Regions from separate parts of the Solibacillus sp. FSL W7-1472 genome, predicted to be linked through region 3. Evidence: riboswitches for the same ligand, from Rfam matches in the RefSeq annotation. Region 3 holds a riboswitch; each other region holds the start of a gene.
The links. A riboswitch is a leader RNA that binds a small molecule or an ion and turns the genes downstream of it on or off. The one in region 3 is predicted to bind thiamine pyrophosphate.
Positions count from the first base shown of each region.

Region 1: another riboswitch for thiamine pyrophosphate. It lies ahead of thiW (energy coupling factor transporter S component ThiW); the one in region 3 lies ahead of tenA (thiaminase II).
Region 2: another riboswitch for thiamine pyrophosphate. It lies ahead of thiT (energy-coupled thiamine transporter ThiT); the one in region 3 lies ahead of tenA (thiaminase II).
Region 4: another riboswitch for thiamine pyrophosphate. It lies ahead of thiC (phosphomethylpyrimidine synthase ThiC); the one in region 3 lies ahead of tenA (thiaminase II).

Region 1 is NZ_CP150208.1:3,073,537-3,077,665, forward strand. It holds gene MKY07_RS15320 (alanine/glycine:cation symporter family protein) at 1-82, shown strand, start outside; gene MKY07_RS15325 (3'-5' exonuclease) at 196-951, shown strand; gene MKY07_RS15330 (nucleotidyltransferase) at 1,244-2,044, shown strand; gene MKY07_RS15335 (cupin domain-containing protein) at 2,124-2,696, shown strand; TPP riboswitch at 2,817-2,906, shown strand; gene thiW (energy coupling factor transporter S component ThiW) at 2,992-3,498, shown strand; gene MKY07_RS15345 (VOC family protein) at 3,795-4,129, opposite strand, start outside.
Region 2 is NZ_CP150208.1:3,415,920-3,420,048, reverse strand. It holds gene MKY07_RS17160 (SMC family ATPase) at 1-1,589, shown strand, start outside; gene MKY07_RS17155 (hypothetical protein) at 1,646-1,774, opposite strand; gene MKY07_RS17150 (DUF4870 domain-containing protein) at 1,842-2,174, opposite strand; TPP riboswitch at 2,291-2,399, shown strand; gene thiT (energy-coupled thiamine transporter ThiT) at 2,530-3,096, shown strand; gene map (type I methionyl aminopeptidase) at 3,287-4,039, shown strand.
Region 3 is NZ_CP150208.1:2,649,096-2,653,224, forward strand. It holds gene thiE (thiamine phosphate synthase) at 1-428, opposite strand, end outside; gene thiD (bifunctional hydroxymethylpyrimidine kinase/phosphomethylpyrimidine kinase) at 412-1,224, opposite strand; gene thiM (hydroxyethylthiazole kinase) at 1,221-1,964, opposite strand; gene tenA (thiaminase II) at 1,942-2,634, opposite strand; TPP riboswitch at 2,712-2,810, opposite strand; TPP riboswitch at 2,877-2,975, opposite strand; gene MKY07_RS13195 (nitronate monooxygenase family protein) at 3,112-4,092, opposite strand.
Region 4 is NZ_CP150208.1:3,115,629-3,119,757, reverse strand. It holds gene MKY07_RS15560 (MBL fold metallo-hydrolase) at 1-415, shown strand, start outside; gene MKY07_RS15555 (serine protease) at 725-892, opposite strand; gene thiC (phosphomethylpyrimidine synthase ThiC) at 914-2,698, opposite strand; TPP riboswitch at 2,849-2,963, opposite strand; cobalamin riboswitch at 3,279-3,459, shown strand; gene cobT (nicotinate-nucleotide--dimethylbenzimidazole phosphoribosyltransferase) at 3,554-4,129, shown strand, end outside.

The sequences.
Region 1 (4,129 bases), 420 kb from region 3:
CGTTCCTTCAAAAGGAAAAACGGTCGTTGCGAAGAAAGTCCAAGAGCGTCTGCAACCAGTGCCGAATCCGTTTTCTGAGTAATTGATAGGCTGACCATTGCTGAATTTTCCGGTTATGGTCAGTTTTTCTATTTATTATTTACTTCATATATGGTTCAATTATAGAACAAACGTTCCAATCAAGAGGTGAAGTTTATGAACATCGAACGGCTGCATATCCGCATTATGATTACGTGCTCGATTGTCAGCTTTGCCAAACGTGAAGCATTGGCCGTAAGCTATCCGACAGTGGCAATTGATGAACTGGAACAGCACGGCTATATTGCCCGGACGCGCTATGGCCATTATTACAATACGAAGCTCGCCGCGCAGTATTTAAGAAAGTTTATTACAACGTATAGCCCGCGCTTGAAGGTTGCGGAAATGGTGGAACTGTTGGAGCGTGCACCCGAATATGTTGTCGTTGATATCGAAACAACGGGAGGCTCTGCTGCTAGGGGCGATAAAATCGTGGAAATAGCTGCGTTAAAAATTCGCCATGGTGAAACGGTGGACCTCTTTCACCGGTTTGTGAATCCGGAAAAACCAATCAAAAATTCGCACATTCACGGGATTACTAATGAACGTGTCAAACATGAGCAAACGATCTCCCCTGTCATTCATGCGTTTAAAGCTTTTTTAGGTGATTTGCCGATCGTCAGTCATCATATCGGTTTTGACTGGTACAGCTTTCTCGCGCTGGAGTTTTTCCGAAATGGCATTCGTCCAACGAATCCGGCAGCCTGTACGGTACTGCTTGCGCGCAAATATTTGGACAGTCCGAGAAATAATTTAAATGTCATTGCCGAAACGTATAACATCCCGCTTCTTAACCATCATACAGCCGATGCAGATGCGATTTGTGCCAATGAAATACTGCAGCTTATTATGAAGAAAGCGACTGCACAGTAGTGGGACGGTTCCATTAGTGCAATCGCTTTTTTGTTTTGGATTTTATTAGAATAGTTGGGGTGGTTATTAGAAAATGTCGACGAGTTATTAGAACATCGGAGTGCTTTATTTGAAGATGTCGGATGGTTATTAGAACAACTGAGTGATATATTAGAAAATCGCAATTATATTAGAACATTTTTGGTTTTATTAGAACATTGCCGGTCGTTATTAGAACTATTTACATACCTCCTGTTTTATTTGAAACTATTTCCATCCAATCGACGTAGAATAGAACAATGGAGGTGTACGGATGAGAAACTTATCTTCATATCTGATGCTTACCGGGATATTGATCACTGCCCTATGCGGGAACTGGATCATCCTTAATTATGATGGGGTCGTGATTTATCCGAAAGCTTCTTATCTTACTTTCGGAATCGGGTTAGTACTGGTAGGATGCACTTTTGTAATGAATCAAATCTTCAGTTACCGGGAACCGGAAAAAGCACATACAAAAGATAAACGGCATGCATTAAACGAATGGCTTACTGCTAATCAGCCAGTTAATAAATGGTTGTTTGGACTCGTTATTCTCCCGCTTGTGATCGCACCGTTTTATAGCTGGACGCTGTTTTTTACGATGTTGGAATGGTATTTATTTTCAGGGCTTGTATTAGCCGGTATTATTTACATGCTGAAAGGTGACAGAGTAGAAGACAATAAGGATTGGGAGTTTAAGGGGAAGACAAAAAAGTTGCTTGATCTGATCGATTACCGCAAACACCCGTTTAATATTTCGCTTATTATCTACATCATGGTCATTGTCAGTTTTGTGTTAAGCAAGGGATTGGATATTCCGCTCTATATGGAAACAGGAGGCAACTCGCGCTACGTTACTTCTTTGCCAACAATTTCATTTTTAATGTCTTCCTTAATGGTCGTGAGTACGTTTATTTATATTATTAGTCATGGGAATTTCTTTGGTTTTCGTAAAGCTGAGTTAAGTTATGAAAGAGTCATGTTCGTGCACTTTACAGAAATTATTGTATGTGGTGCTACCCTGTTTATTTTAATTTTCACATTAATCAATGCGTTGTATGTGTATTTTTAGATGGATGGCTACTAACGACAATAGGCACACACTGGTAAATTATTGCATATTTTAACTACAATAAAAAAGAGGTGAACTATTGAATCCGAATCAAGATTATACATCAGTGCAACCCCAGTTTACATTCGACCTTAATAAAAACCCGTTGTTCGTTAAAGACCAGCATAATTTTATTAATGTAATGGGCGTCAACCAGTTAAATACACTGGATAATATATCGCTGCTTGATATTTATTTGAGTGCCAATAATGTCATTGAACCGCACTACCACCAAAATGCGGCGGAACTTGTTTATTGTATTGCGGGAAGTGCGGTTGTTTCGATTTTGAATCCGTTTACGAAACAGCTAATGCATTTTCCGATTACCCCCGGCCAGGTGGCGAACGTTCCTCAAGGGTGGTGGCATTACGAAGTCGCCACGCAAAACAACACGCATCTGCTCGCCATTTTCAACGCACCGACACCTGAAGTCATTTTAGGTTCCGACCTCCTCAAGCTGACACCAGCAAATATTATGGCCCACACATATGGGATGAACGAAACTTTATGGACGCAGGCAGTTGCACCGGTTCGGCCGAATACGTTCATCGGTCCACCAAACCCATGGCAGCAAGTCCAGCCCGGCAATTATGGCGGTGGGTATGAGCAGTAGTTTTTCTCGGTCAAAGGAATCAAATTTCAAAAATGCATTTGCATAATGAAACGGCCGTGTTATGATAACTGTGAAATTAACCTAATATTGGAAGCAGGTAATCTGCTTATAATTGAATATGAAAACTACTAGGGGCGCCTGTTTGGCTGAGAAGAACCCTTTGCACCTGATCTAGGTAATACTAGCGTAGGAAAGTAGTGTCGATCCCTTTTTATTTGTTTTAGGCTGCGATACCACTTTCTTTAGTTGAAAGTGGTTTTTTTGTTGCAAAAATTTATTGTAAAGGATGGAAGAGATGAATAAAACGAGGAAGCTTACGTATTCAGCCATTATCGCTGCACTTACAACGATTCTCAGCAGTTTTGTGTACATCCCTTTAGGTTTTGCCAAAATATTTCCGATTCAGCATTTTGCCAATGTCGTATCGGCGGTGTTGCTCGGTCCATGGTATGCGGTATTACAGGCATTCCTTACATCGACATTGAGAAACTTAATGGGGACAGGCAGTATATTTGCTTATCCGGGGAGTATGATCGGTGCCTTTTTGGCTGCATTTCTGTTTGCTAAAACGAAGAAGTTAGCGTTTGCGGCAGTAGGTGAAGTAATCGGGACCGGGTTGCTCGGTGCGATGGCTACTTACCCGATCGCCATTTTATTTTTAGGTCAGGAAGCGGCGCTGTTCGGTTTTGTCCCGGCATTTATGATGAGTTCTTTTGCGGGGGCGCTTTTAGGCTATGGCTTGCTGAGGATTATGGTGAGAAACCGGGCGTTTGGCGGGATGCTTTATCAGAATGCCGGGTGAATGGAAGGTTTTTATTAGAAATTTTTGTGTCGATATTAGAACTCCTTGGCGGGATATTAGAACTTCTGCGCATGATATTAGAACAGATTGGTTTGTGATGGATATTAGAAGATTGCAGGGGGTTATTAGAACTTCTGTGGACGATATTTGAACATATTAAAGACTTATTAGCACAATGTACAATTATATTAGAAAATCTCACTTTTATTAGAAGATTTTAAAATATATTAGAACAACTCAGACCTTTATTAGAAAATGAAACGCCGGGTATCCATTCAGACACCCGGCACATTTTATTAAGGTAAATTAATCTGCCAAGATACTCCGTAACGGTCATTTACCCAGCCGAACTTCTTACTGAAACCGTAATTATCGATTGGCATTAGCGGATGCCCGCCTTCAAGCAATTTTTCATAAAGATGGTCGGTTTCTTCTTCCGTATCACACGTAATAAAAATAGAGAATGACGGTGTGAAGTCAAATTCATGCTTAATATTACTGTCAATGCACATAAATTCCTGACCTTTTATCGAAAAAGTGGCTTGCATGACTTTTCCTTCGTCTCCGCCTTCATTTGCCCCGTAGCGTACAATGCTTGTAATTTCCGCATCATCGATAAGTGATGTATAGA
Region 2 (4,129 bases), 770 kb from region 3:
TGCAAAATATGGAGCAGCAAATACGCAGCAATCAGGCAGCGTTTCTAGCGGCTTCATTACATCATGGAGAAGCATGTCCTGTATGTGGGAGCACGGAGCATCCAGCCATTCATAATAGCGAAGCGTTTACCATTGATGAAAATGCACTGGAACATCTTCGTCAAGAAGGCGACCGTGCTATGCAAAGCTTTTACCAGGTCAACTCGAAATTGGATGTAGAAAAGGCAGCATTGGAACAGAAAAGAAGTGCTCTAGAGTTACTGAGCGTCGAGCTTTCACAACTACATTATTATGAACAGCAATTGGCCGAACTGACTGAGCAATTGACAAAGCAAAAGCAGCAGCAGGCACAGCTCATCACTGAAAAGAAAACGATGGCACAGCTTATTGAAAGTAAAGAAGTGCTGCAAGGCCGTATTGAAAAAGGGCAGCAATATGTAGTCGATATCGATAAACAATATGCACAAGAAAAAGGGAAGCTTGAGCAAAGTGAGCAGTCATTATTGCCTCAGTTTTCTACATTGGATGAAGTAACACAAGAATTGGCCAGCCAGCAGCAAAAACACCGCCATTTAAAAAGTGCAATTCAAAGTGCACTGGAGGCAATGCAAAAAATCCAATTAGATGAAAAATCTTGTGAAGTGAACCATCTACATGCACAAAACCTTGTAACAGAAAAACAGCAGGAGACTCTTTCAGCGCAAAAAGCGTTTGATACAGCATTGCAGCAAGAAAGTTTTGACTTGGAAACATATAAGAATGCATTACTGCCATTAAATGTTCAGCAGCAAATTCAGGATGAAGTTGAAGCTTACAAGCAAAATGTTCATACATTATCTGTTCAAATTGCCGAGGAAGAACCTTTGCTCGAAGGAAAAGAACGGGCTGATTTAACGGCAAGTGAGCAACAGATTCATGAGCTGAATGAGCAAATCGAGGCACAGTATTCTAAAATTACATTAACCCAGTCCTATGTGGAGCAATGTGAAGAAACCCTCGAAAAACTTGACCAATCCGCACAGCAGATCGAAAGCTATAAAGCGAAACTGATGCAGGTGGAGCATGTTTATAATTTAATCCGCGGACAAAACGATTCGAAAATTTCATTTGAGCGATTTGTGCAAATTGGTTATTTGGAAAAAGTAACCCATGCGGCAAATGAACGTTTACGTGTCCTGTCAAATGGTCAATACTTCCTGAAATCGACAGGTCGTAAAGAAGGAAATGCACAAAGCGGGCTCAGTATCGATGTATATGACAGCCATACAGGACAAACGCGGGATGTAAAAACATTGTCCGGCGGTGAAAAATTCAATGCCTCACTTTCATTAGCATTAGGAATGGCCGATGTTATTCAAAGTGTTCAAGGAAGTGTGCATATCGATACGATGTTTATCGATGAAGGCTTCGGTACATTGGATGAGGAGGCGTTAAGACGGGCAATCGATATTTTGATCGATCTTCAGCAAACAGGCCGCTTAATCGGCGTCATCTCCCATGTGGCCGAATTAAAAGCAGCAATGCCTGCCATTTTACAAGTCCAAAAGTTAAAAGAAGGCTACAGTAAAACAGAAATTATTATTAAATAAAAGACAACAAAAAACACATTTCACACGAGTTTTAGTGCGAAATGTGTTTTTCTGCGTTAACGTTTTGGCGTTCGTCGTGTAGTTGCTGGTTGGGGTGCAGATTTTTTATCCATCATTTTTTTAATGATCGGGTACACGATCGGTCCATATTTAATTGCGGTTTTAATGAGTTTATTTAATTTCATGATATACACTCCTTAACGAATACATTTCGTATAAAAAATATACCCAAAGAAGGAGCTATCATAAACATTAACGTAAAACTTTAATCGCTTGGACTAGATTCCAAATCGCCAGAATAAACGTAATAAGGACTAAAAGAATAAATCCGATAAAATGTGAACTAATAAAGAAATCCTGCACGCTCACTGTCAAAGTATTATTCCAGGAAAGAACGGAAGTGAAAAAGTAAATCATGTACAAAATCCCTAACAGTATTGGAATAAGTTGAGAAATAAAAGCTTTTTTAGAATGGCCTTTAACGGCTTGATCTTTCGTAACGATAAATATAATTACCGGTAAAATAAACGGTGCAAAATAAAAGCTCAAATAGCTTAATGCACTTAAACCTTTCGATTGATCCATCATTTATCACTCCTTCGTATCTATTATATGTAATTCTAGTACGTTTCAAAATAATAGCTGTTGAAAGTTGTAGAAATATTCGTTACAATGAGCATGTTCAAACAATAAAAATTTAGATGTACCACAAGGGGTGCCGAGAAAGTCGGCTGAGATTGTGCACGGGATTGCACTGACTCTTTGAACCTGTAAGTTAGCACTTGCGTAGGGATGTGGATAGAATCCGACTGTTCAAACGATAGTCAGGCTTTTGTCCTGATTATCGTTTTTTGCTTTTTCTAAATACCTAGAAGAAGTAAAAGTTCCATTCTATCCCTCTTCACTTTTGTTACATCGGATAAAAGAAAGGGGAATTGTTATGGACAGAAAAAAATTATTGATGATGGTGGAGATAGCGATATTTGCTGCCATCGGACTTGTATTGGACCAAGTATCTTTTAAAATGTGGGCACAGGGCGGGTCAATCAGCTTTGTTATGGTACCGATTATGTTAATGGCCATTCGTTGGGGGCTAACAGCAGGACTTGCAACTGGCTTGCTGATTGGCGTTATGCAAATGATGTTTGGCGCTTACATAGTACACTGGCTTCAGGCGATTTTAGATTACGGTCTTGCCTTTACAGTAGTAGGGTTAGCGGCAATTGTAAGAAAGCCATTATTACAGGCAACACAATCACTCAATAAAGTAAAAATGGCAATTTATATCGTTATAGGAGCTCTAATAGGCGGAGCTTTAAGATTTGTTTCGCACTTGCTCGCAGGTGTCGTGTTCTTTAAAGAGTACGCAGGCGATGATAATGTGTGGATCTACTCAATAATTTATAACAGTACTTATATGGTACCTGCAACAATAATTACAGCGGTTATTGCAGTTATATTATTCACATCTGCACCCCGTTTACTCCAAAAAGCACAAACACCATAATGAATGAAAAACTCAAAGCTTGCAGCAAGGGATTATTTTCCCGTTGCAAGCCTTTTCTAATTTCTATTGTACAATGTCGTATTAATTTGATCATAAATCCAAATAATTTTAAAATCCTTGAACAATTACAACCGATATTAAGTATGCTATAGTTAAGGGTAGACATTGTTTAAGAGGAAGGAAGTTACACATGATTGTTACTACACAAGAAGAAATAGAAGCGTTTAAAAAAATTGGACGCATTTGTGCTGAAATTCGCGAGGCAATGAAAGCTGCGACAGTACCTGGCGTGACAACGAAAGAATTAGATGAAATTGCAGGCCGTATGTTTGCGGAAGCAGGCGCGGTTTCTGGTCCTAAAGGCGAATACGATTTTCCGGGATATACATGCATTTCAGTAAATCACGAAGTTGCACATGGCATTCCAGGGAACAAGGTTATTCAGGACGGCGATATCGTAAACATTGATGTTTCTGGCTCTTTAAACGGATACTTTGCAGATACAGGTATTTCTTTTGTTGTTGGTGAAGGTTATGAAGATAAAGAAAAACTTTGCTCTGTAGCAAAATCAGCATTTGACCGTGCGATGACAAAGGTTAAAGCAGGTTCGAAATTAAATCAGATCGGTAAAGCAGTAGAGCGTGAAGCACGTGATCACGGGTTGACGGTAATTATGAACTTAACAGGACACGGCTTAGGTAAATCATTACACGAAGAACCAAACCATGTCTTGAACTATTACGATGCTTGGGATACGACAATCATGAAAGAAGGCATGGTGTTGGCGGTAGAGCCGTTCATTTCGGCGAAGGCTGAGCACATCGTAGAATCAGGTGACGGCTGGACATTTATTACACCGGATAAATCATTAGTTGCCCAGATCGAACACTCGATTATTGTAACAAAAGATAAACCAATTATTTTAACAACATTGGAAGACTAAATTATAACCGTGGGTGCATATATAAGTGCGCCCGCGTTTTTTTGTTCTATTAAAACAGGATGCCAACATAAAATAATCAAATGATTCAAA
Region 3 (4,129 bases):
GCATCATCTTTTGTGGAAGTTTCATAAATTGGACCAATTCCCGCATAATCCGCCCCATTTGCAATGGCCATTTCGAGTTGCTCCATCGTATGAATCGATACACCGATGATTTTATTTTTTGCAAGGAATCTAAATTGTTCAATACCGGTGTCTTCCTGCCCTACATGAATACCATCTGCATTTAATGTTAGTGCAAGCTCGACATCATCATTAATAATAAACGGCACTTTATATGTTTGGCACAGCTTTTGGCATTGACGGGCAAACTCTGCATACGCATCGCCTTTTAATGCATTTTTCCCTTTTTCTCGCAGTTGGAACATCGTAATACCTGCCTGTAAAGCTTCTTCCAAAACAAGCAATGGTTCGCGTTTACAATTGGCCGTTCCCATCACAAAATATTTATTCAAATCAAAAGACATGGACATCGCACATCCCCCGCTGTTCATGATAGGCGAAATGATTTGTCGGACCAAACCCATGACCAATATTAAGCGGATGACGGATTGCAAGCTGCACATATTTTTTTGCTTCTATTATGGCTGCCTCTATCGATCTGCCTTTTGCCATTTCCGCGGTAATCGCTGCAGAAAATGTACATCCTGTACCGTGAGTATGTTTCGTATCCACCCGCTCGGTTTTCATTTTAAATGGTTGCACCCCGCGAATGAAAACCGTATCTGTCGCATGCTTACTGTTTAAGTGACCACCCTTAATGACAACACATTTCAGCCCCAGACTTAATAAATCATGCGCCGCTGATGCGATATCCTTTTCCGTTTGTATTTTATAGCCTGTAAGGATTTCCGCTTCCGGTATATTCGGGGTACAAACGGTTGCGAGCGGCAATAACTTTTCTTTAAGATCTGTTGTTGCCTGCTGCTCTAGCAAACTGGCACCGCCTTTTGCAATCATGACCGGATCAACGATAAGCGGAATATCCGTATTTTTTAGTAAAGTCACAATGGCTTCGATAATTTCAGCACTAAACAGCATCCCTGTCTTAATTGCCTTTACGTCGAAATCTTGAAGTACTGCCTTTAGCTGAGCTTGAACGAAATCAGCCGTTGTCGGAAAAATTCCATGCACTCCTTCAGTATTTTGTGCGGTTAATGCGGTGATTACTGATGTACCGAATACACGGAGTTCCTGAAACGTTTTTAAATCGGCTTGAATCCCGGCACCGCCACCGCTATCCGATCCTGCTATCGTACATGTAATCATTTTCGTCCCTCCGCTAAATTCTCTAGTTGATTCAAGAAATTTGTGTGGAAATTTCCTATAGTTGCAACAGAATTGGCACTTACCTGTTTATATTCATTCAGTAGCGTTAGTAAGTCATCAAACGGTTCTTTACTGTTTGCAAGCACCGCTGCACAAAAGGCACTAAGCAAGCAGCCACTCCCCGTCATTTTTGTCACCTTTTCATGACCACCCTCTACAAATTCCACTCTTATCCCATCAGTAATAACATCTTGTTCTCCTGTTACGATCACAATACATTGATAGTTATTAGCCAACTTTTTGGCAGTCACTGCAACATCTATATCTCCTTTGCCACTATCCACACCTTTAGACGCCCAATTTACTCCCGCCAGAGCCGCCATTTCTCCAATATTGCAACGGATTACATTAATCTTTAAAAGGTCGAGCAATTGTTGTGCTGTCTCCGCTCGAAACTTCGTTGCCCCTACACCTACTGGATCAAAAACAACCGGAGTATTATGCATGTTTGCGCTAAGTCCTGCTTTCTTCATCGACTCTATTGTCCGCTCATTCAAAGTGCCCATATTTAAAAGCAAAGCATTGGCCTGGGCAGCCATTTCACCCACTTCTTCTATTGCATCCGCCATTACTGGTGAAGCTCCTACCGCCAGCAAGCCATTCGCTGTAAAATTTGCGACAACATAGTTGGTAATACAATGAACTAATGGTTGTTTATTATAAATTGCTTGCAGACTCATTTACATACACTCCTTGTTCCCAGCTTTGCTTCGTCCAAGGCATTTCCCAAAACATCCATTCGTAATAACAGCTTTTCTTAAAATGCTCCTGTAATACTTTAAGCTTTGCAGGTTGTTCTTTCGCATATCGATCTAGCATCGATTTTTGTACTTCAATATTTTGAAGCATCTCCTCGGAAGCATATAATGCAATCCACTGTTCATAAAGAGGTATATTGGGGCATGCATCTTTTAATCTTTGCCCAATTTCCTGGTACAGCCATGGGCATGGCAGGATTGCCGCAAATGCTTCTGCTACATCTCCGTTATGCACTGCATTGTACATATGGCTCACATAGTTATAGGCTGCTGGTGCTGGTTCGAATTTTTCCAAATCATCCGCTGTCACACCTAATTCTTTAAAAGTTGTACGATGCAACTCAAGCTCGGCATCATGGATAAACTTTGCTGTTTGCAGAAAATATTGAACATCATCATCCGTTGTCGCTTTTGCAGCTGCAAGAGCTAGTACTTTCGTATAATGTTTTAAATAATACGCATCCTGCAGCATATAAAACTTAAACTTCTCCAGCGGTAGACTCCCATCTGCAATCCCTTGTACAAAAGGATGATAGAAGCTAGCCTCCCAATAAAAATCCGTTTCTTTTCTTACCTTTTCACAAAATCCCATTGTTACTCCTCCTTTTTGTTGGCGGAAGCACAAAAAAGACGTCTCAACATATAGAGAGACGTCCCCAAAAAGTGTAAGTACCACTTTTCATTGCTCCCTACGTCCGTATTAACGGCCAGGTTCCAAGGGTCAGGTTTTAACCTTCTCAACACTGCTGTGTCCCCCCGCAAATCAAATGCTTGTGTATTTGCAAAAGAAAGACTCCACGTAAAATATACGCGGAGCCAAAGTAAGTACATATGTATAGCTTGTACTTTGCTCCCTACGTCCGTATTAACGGTCAGGTTCTAAGGGTCAGGTTTTAACCTTCTCAACACTGCTGTGTCCCCCCGCAAATGCATTTAATTACCCAGAGTGTAACAAATTAATTCGAACCGGGCAAGTGAATTCAATAAATTACGAAATTAATAGTTCAATAACAAATTCACAAAATAGCGCATCGTTAGTAAAAATCTGTTACTAATGATGCGCTGACATCTATTGTAGATGGGTTACTGCAGATCTTTTACCAGTCAGTTCCTGATAAGCCTGAGCATATTCCTCGGCCAGTTTATCGACATATTGTTTTGTGGAAGTAATCTCTTTAATCGCGCCAATTCCTTGCCCGCTGCCCCAAATATCTTTCCAGGCTTTTGCGGTATTATCGTTAAAGTTCATTGCTGAAGGATTACTTTCTTTTAAATTACTCGGGTCCATCCCCGCGTTCATGATAGAACCTTTCAAATAATTCCCGTGGATTCCTGTAAATAAATTGCTGTATACAATATCTTCTGCAGTACTATCAACAATCATCTGTTTATATTCTTGACGAGCAAACGCTTCTTCGGTCGCGATGAATGGTGAACCGATATAGCCAAAATCAGCCCCCATCGCCTGTGCAGCCAATACCGAATGTCCTCGTGCGATTGATCCTGATAAAGCTAATGGACCGTCAAACCATTCACGGATTTCCTGTACGAGCGCAAATGGGCTTTGCTGACCTGCATGGCCACCTGCACCTGTTGCTACAGCAATGATGCCGTCTGCACCTTTTTGAATCGCTTTTTTTGCAAAATGATTGTTAATGACATCATGGAAAACGATGCCTCCATAACTATGAGCTGCCTCAAATACTTCTTCACGTGCCCCAAGTGAAGTAATAATAATCGGAACTTTATATTTCACACAGAGCTCCATATCCTGTTCCAGACGTTCATTTGTTTTATGAACAATCTGATTAATGGCAAATGGCGCAGCCGGCTGATCCGGATTTTTGGCATTATAGCTGGCCAACTCCTCTGTAATTTCAGCTAACCATTCATCCAACTGGCTTGCCGGTCTTGCATTTAACGCAGGCATTGACCCGACTATTCCTGCCTTACATTGTTCAATGACCAATTTCGGATTGCTAATAATAAACAATGGTGCCCCGATTACTGGGATACGTAAGTTTTGTAAAATTTCCGGAATATTCCCCATCTATAATCCCCCTTTTATTCAGCTACTACTAATACTT
Region 4 (4,129 bases), 470 kb from region 3:
CGCTCAGCATTGGACAAGACGCATGCTTTGGGATACGAATACATCGCATTGGGGCGGATTTGTACTGCAAACGGCGTCAGATGCGCAAAGCATTTATTACGCTGGAGACAGCGGGTATTTTCCGGGATTCAAAGATATTGGCGAACGCTTCCACATATATACAGCGCTAATGCCAATCGGTGCATATGATCCGGAATGGTTTATGCATGCATCCCACGTGACACCGGAAGAAGCAATCCAGGCGTTTTGTGATGTCGGAGCAAAAGTATTCATCCCGATGCATTACGGTGCGTATATGCTGGCAGATGATACACCGAAAGAAGCGATAGACCGGCTGCATTTTCATTGGCAGCATGCGAATTTAGAAAATGAACAATTAAAATCGTTAGCGATCGGGGAGACCTTTCGAATGTAATTGGTGGTTTGTTAAATGCTTTGAAAGATTATCATCAGCGCAGAACAGCAGAATTCAAATTTGTGATTTTCATATTCGGAAAAAGGATTATTGCCGTGTTTTGTATGTTGAGGCAGGCAAAACGAAATTGAAAAGGAAGAAATGGCCCTCAATGAAAAGATTGATCCAGCATTTCCAGAAGGAGATGGCACGACAAAATTCACCCTCTAAACTATCTTTACTTGTTAAAGTTAAAAAACCTTGCCTTAACAAAATAATTAAGGCAAGGTTTTTATGGAATCTCTTATTTCTTATGACACTTTTTATTTACTAATAATATAAAACATTTACTTTATTACACTTGATACATTTTTCATGATATTGATTTCCTTTAAAATGATGATCACAATTTTGCTGGATTTCTTTTAAACTTTTCTCCAAAACAGCAAGGTGAGTTTTGAGCTGATTAATTTCCTCTTCAATTTTTCCGACCTTCATCCTAATGCCCCCTTAAGAAAGTTACTGATATATGTTACCACCAGATTGCTTAAACTGTTCAGCTTTTTCCTTCATACCTATTTCAATAGCTTCCTTCGTATCAAGTTCTTTTTCTTTTGCAAAATTACGAATATCTTGAGAGATTCTCATACTGCAAAATTTAGGTCCACACATAGAACAGAAATGTGCTGTTTTTGCACCTTCAGCAGGTAAAGTTTCATCATGATATTCGATTGCACGTTCAGGATCTAAAGATAAATTAAACTGATCTCTCCAACGGAATTCAAAACGAGCTTTTGATAAGGCATCATCTCTTTTATGTGCTCCTGGATGCCCTTTTGCCAAATCAGCAGCATGTGCAGCAATTTTATAAGTGACAACCCCTACACGAACATCATCTCTATTCGGTAAACCTAAATGTTCTTTTGGCGTTACATAACAAAGCATCGCTGTCCCATACCAACCAATCATTGCAGCTCCAATAGCAGATGTAATGTGATCATAGCCAGGAGCTATATCAGTTGTAAGAGGGCCTAAAGTATAGAAAGGAGCTTCCTTACAAACTTCCAGTTGTTTGTCCATGTTTTCTTTTATAAGGTGCATTGGCACGTGTCCCGGTCCTTCAACCATAACCTGTACATCATGCTCCCAAGCAATTTTTGTTAGTTCTCCAAGAGTTTCTAATTCCGCAAATTGAGCTTCATCATTGGCATCTGCAATGGAACCAGGACGTAAGCCATCCCCTAAAGAGAAGGAAACATCATAAGTTTTCATGATTTCACAGATTTCTTCAAAGTGAGTATATAAAAAATTTTCTTTATGGTGGTGAAGACACCATTGTGCCATAATAGATCCACCTCGGGATACAATACCTGTTAAACGTTTTGCTGTTAACGGAACATACCGTAAAAGAACACCTGCATGAATGGTGAAGTAATCCACCCCTTGTTCGGCTTGTTCAATCAATGTATCACGGTAAACCTCCCATGTTAGGTCTTCAGCAACACCATTTACTTTTTCTAGTGCTTGATAAATAGGTACGGTACCGACAGGAACAGCCGAATTTCGAATAATCCATTCCCGTGTTGTGTGAATGTTTTTACCTGTTGATAGGTCCATAATATTATCAGCACCCCAACGTGTTGCCCATGTCATTTTTTCAACCTCTTCTTCGATGGAAGATGAAACAGCAGAATTGCCAATATTCGCGTTAATTTTTACATGAAAGTTACGACCTATTATCATGGGCTCTGATTCTGGATGGTTGATATTAGAAGGAATAATCGCTCGACCCTTTGCAACTTCATCCCGTACGAATTCAGGTTTCATATTTTCTCTAATTGCGATAAATTCCATTTCAGGCGTGATAATTCCTTTTCGTGCATAATGAAGTTGTGTAATATTTTTCCCTTTTTTAGCCCGTAACGGTTTCCGCTTTAAACCAGGAAACACGTTATGATTAGTACGAGGATCGTTTTTATCTTTATAACCATTATCCTCAGGCTTGATTTCACGACCATCATATTCCTCCACATCGCCACGTTCTTGAATCCATGTACTGCGAAGGGCAGGGAGACCTTTTGTAATATCGACAGAATAATCAGGGTCTGTATAAGGTCCGCTGGTGTCATACACACGTACTGGAGGATTTTCCTCTTCTCCAAACGTACCAGTTGTCGGGCTTAACTCGATTTCACGCATTGGAACCTTAATGTCAGGTCTAGAGCCTGTTACATATACTTTATTGCTACCTGAAAAGTTAGACATAATGGAAATACTTTGTTCGTTTAATGAAGATGGTGACATAGACATAATAAATCTCTCCTTTTTTGAATATAAGGACAAGAGATAGAGCACAACAGTGAGGAGCTTAAAAAAGCTTATGAAGTACATAAAAAAGCCGGTGTCCAATAAATGGTCGGACCCGGCTAATATGTATACAGAAGTAGTATTACTATAATACGATGCTAACTTCCCCACGCTGGTATGATCCAGATCAGGTCCCAAGAGTCAAGAAACTTCAACGTGTTTCATTCTCAGCCCAACTTATTGGACTCCCCTAGTTATTTCTATTCAATTTTATATTAGTATACATGAAACTTCCTTGAGATAAAAGGGAAAATTCAGAAAAGTATTTGTTGGATGAATTACCTTACCGGATATTGATATCGTACTCATTTCGCATGCACATTACAAACCTCTGCATGTCTCGATGTTAAGAACATTAAAGAAACAAAACCCGAACGTATTATTATTTCTGATGAGTCAACATTCTCAGGAGGTGGACTTTTTTTATATTTAAGGAATTCTGAATCAGAAAACGTTTTAATTCCTGCTTATTGAAAATCATCCTTGACGAAAAAAGTCGTTCGTCGTAAAGTAATGGTAAATTCATCAAGCATTAGGTGCCCGTTAAGGGAGAATAGGGAATAAAGTGAAAAGCTTTAGCGTAATCCCAACACTGTATAGAGGAGTTTCATAGCAAAACCCACTGGATTTACATCTGGGAAGGGGCTATGAAATTGTGAATCTGAGCCAGGAGACCTGCCTAAGTATGCTTACTGTTTATAGACACTGGATATGTCTGTAGTTTATTTGTTATCGAATAAACTGCAGGCTATTTTTATTGTCAAAAATACATTTAGATGGGGGAAACGAAACATGCAATTATTACAGCAAACAATTGATCAAATTCAAGAAATCGACCGACAAATGGAAGAAAAAGCACGTACGTACATAGACTCTTTAGCCAAACCACCGCAAAGCCTAGGGAAGATCGAATCACTAGCTCTGCAAATCGCCACAATTACGGGTGACCTTGCGCCTAAAATCGATAATAAAGCGGTGATCGTCATGGCGGCAGACCACGGGGTGTATGAGGAAGGCGTAACGCCAAATCCGCAAAGTACAACGGTTTTCCAAACATTATCATTTCCGAAAGGGACGACAGGGATGTGTACGATTGCGAAAATTTCGAATGCACAAGTCATCCCGGTAGATATCGGTGTCAAAGAAGATTTACCTCAAGATGCTGGGGTAATCATTAAAAAGGTCAAATACGGGACAGACAATATGGCGAAAGGTCCTGCAATGACCCGAGAAGAAGCGATTCAAGCAATTGAAGTAGGAATTGAAGTCGCAACAGAAGCGATCCAAAACGGTATCAATCTCATTGGTACCGGGGAAATGGGTATCGGGAATACGACACCGAGTGCTGCGGTGCTTTCAGTGCTTCAC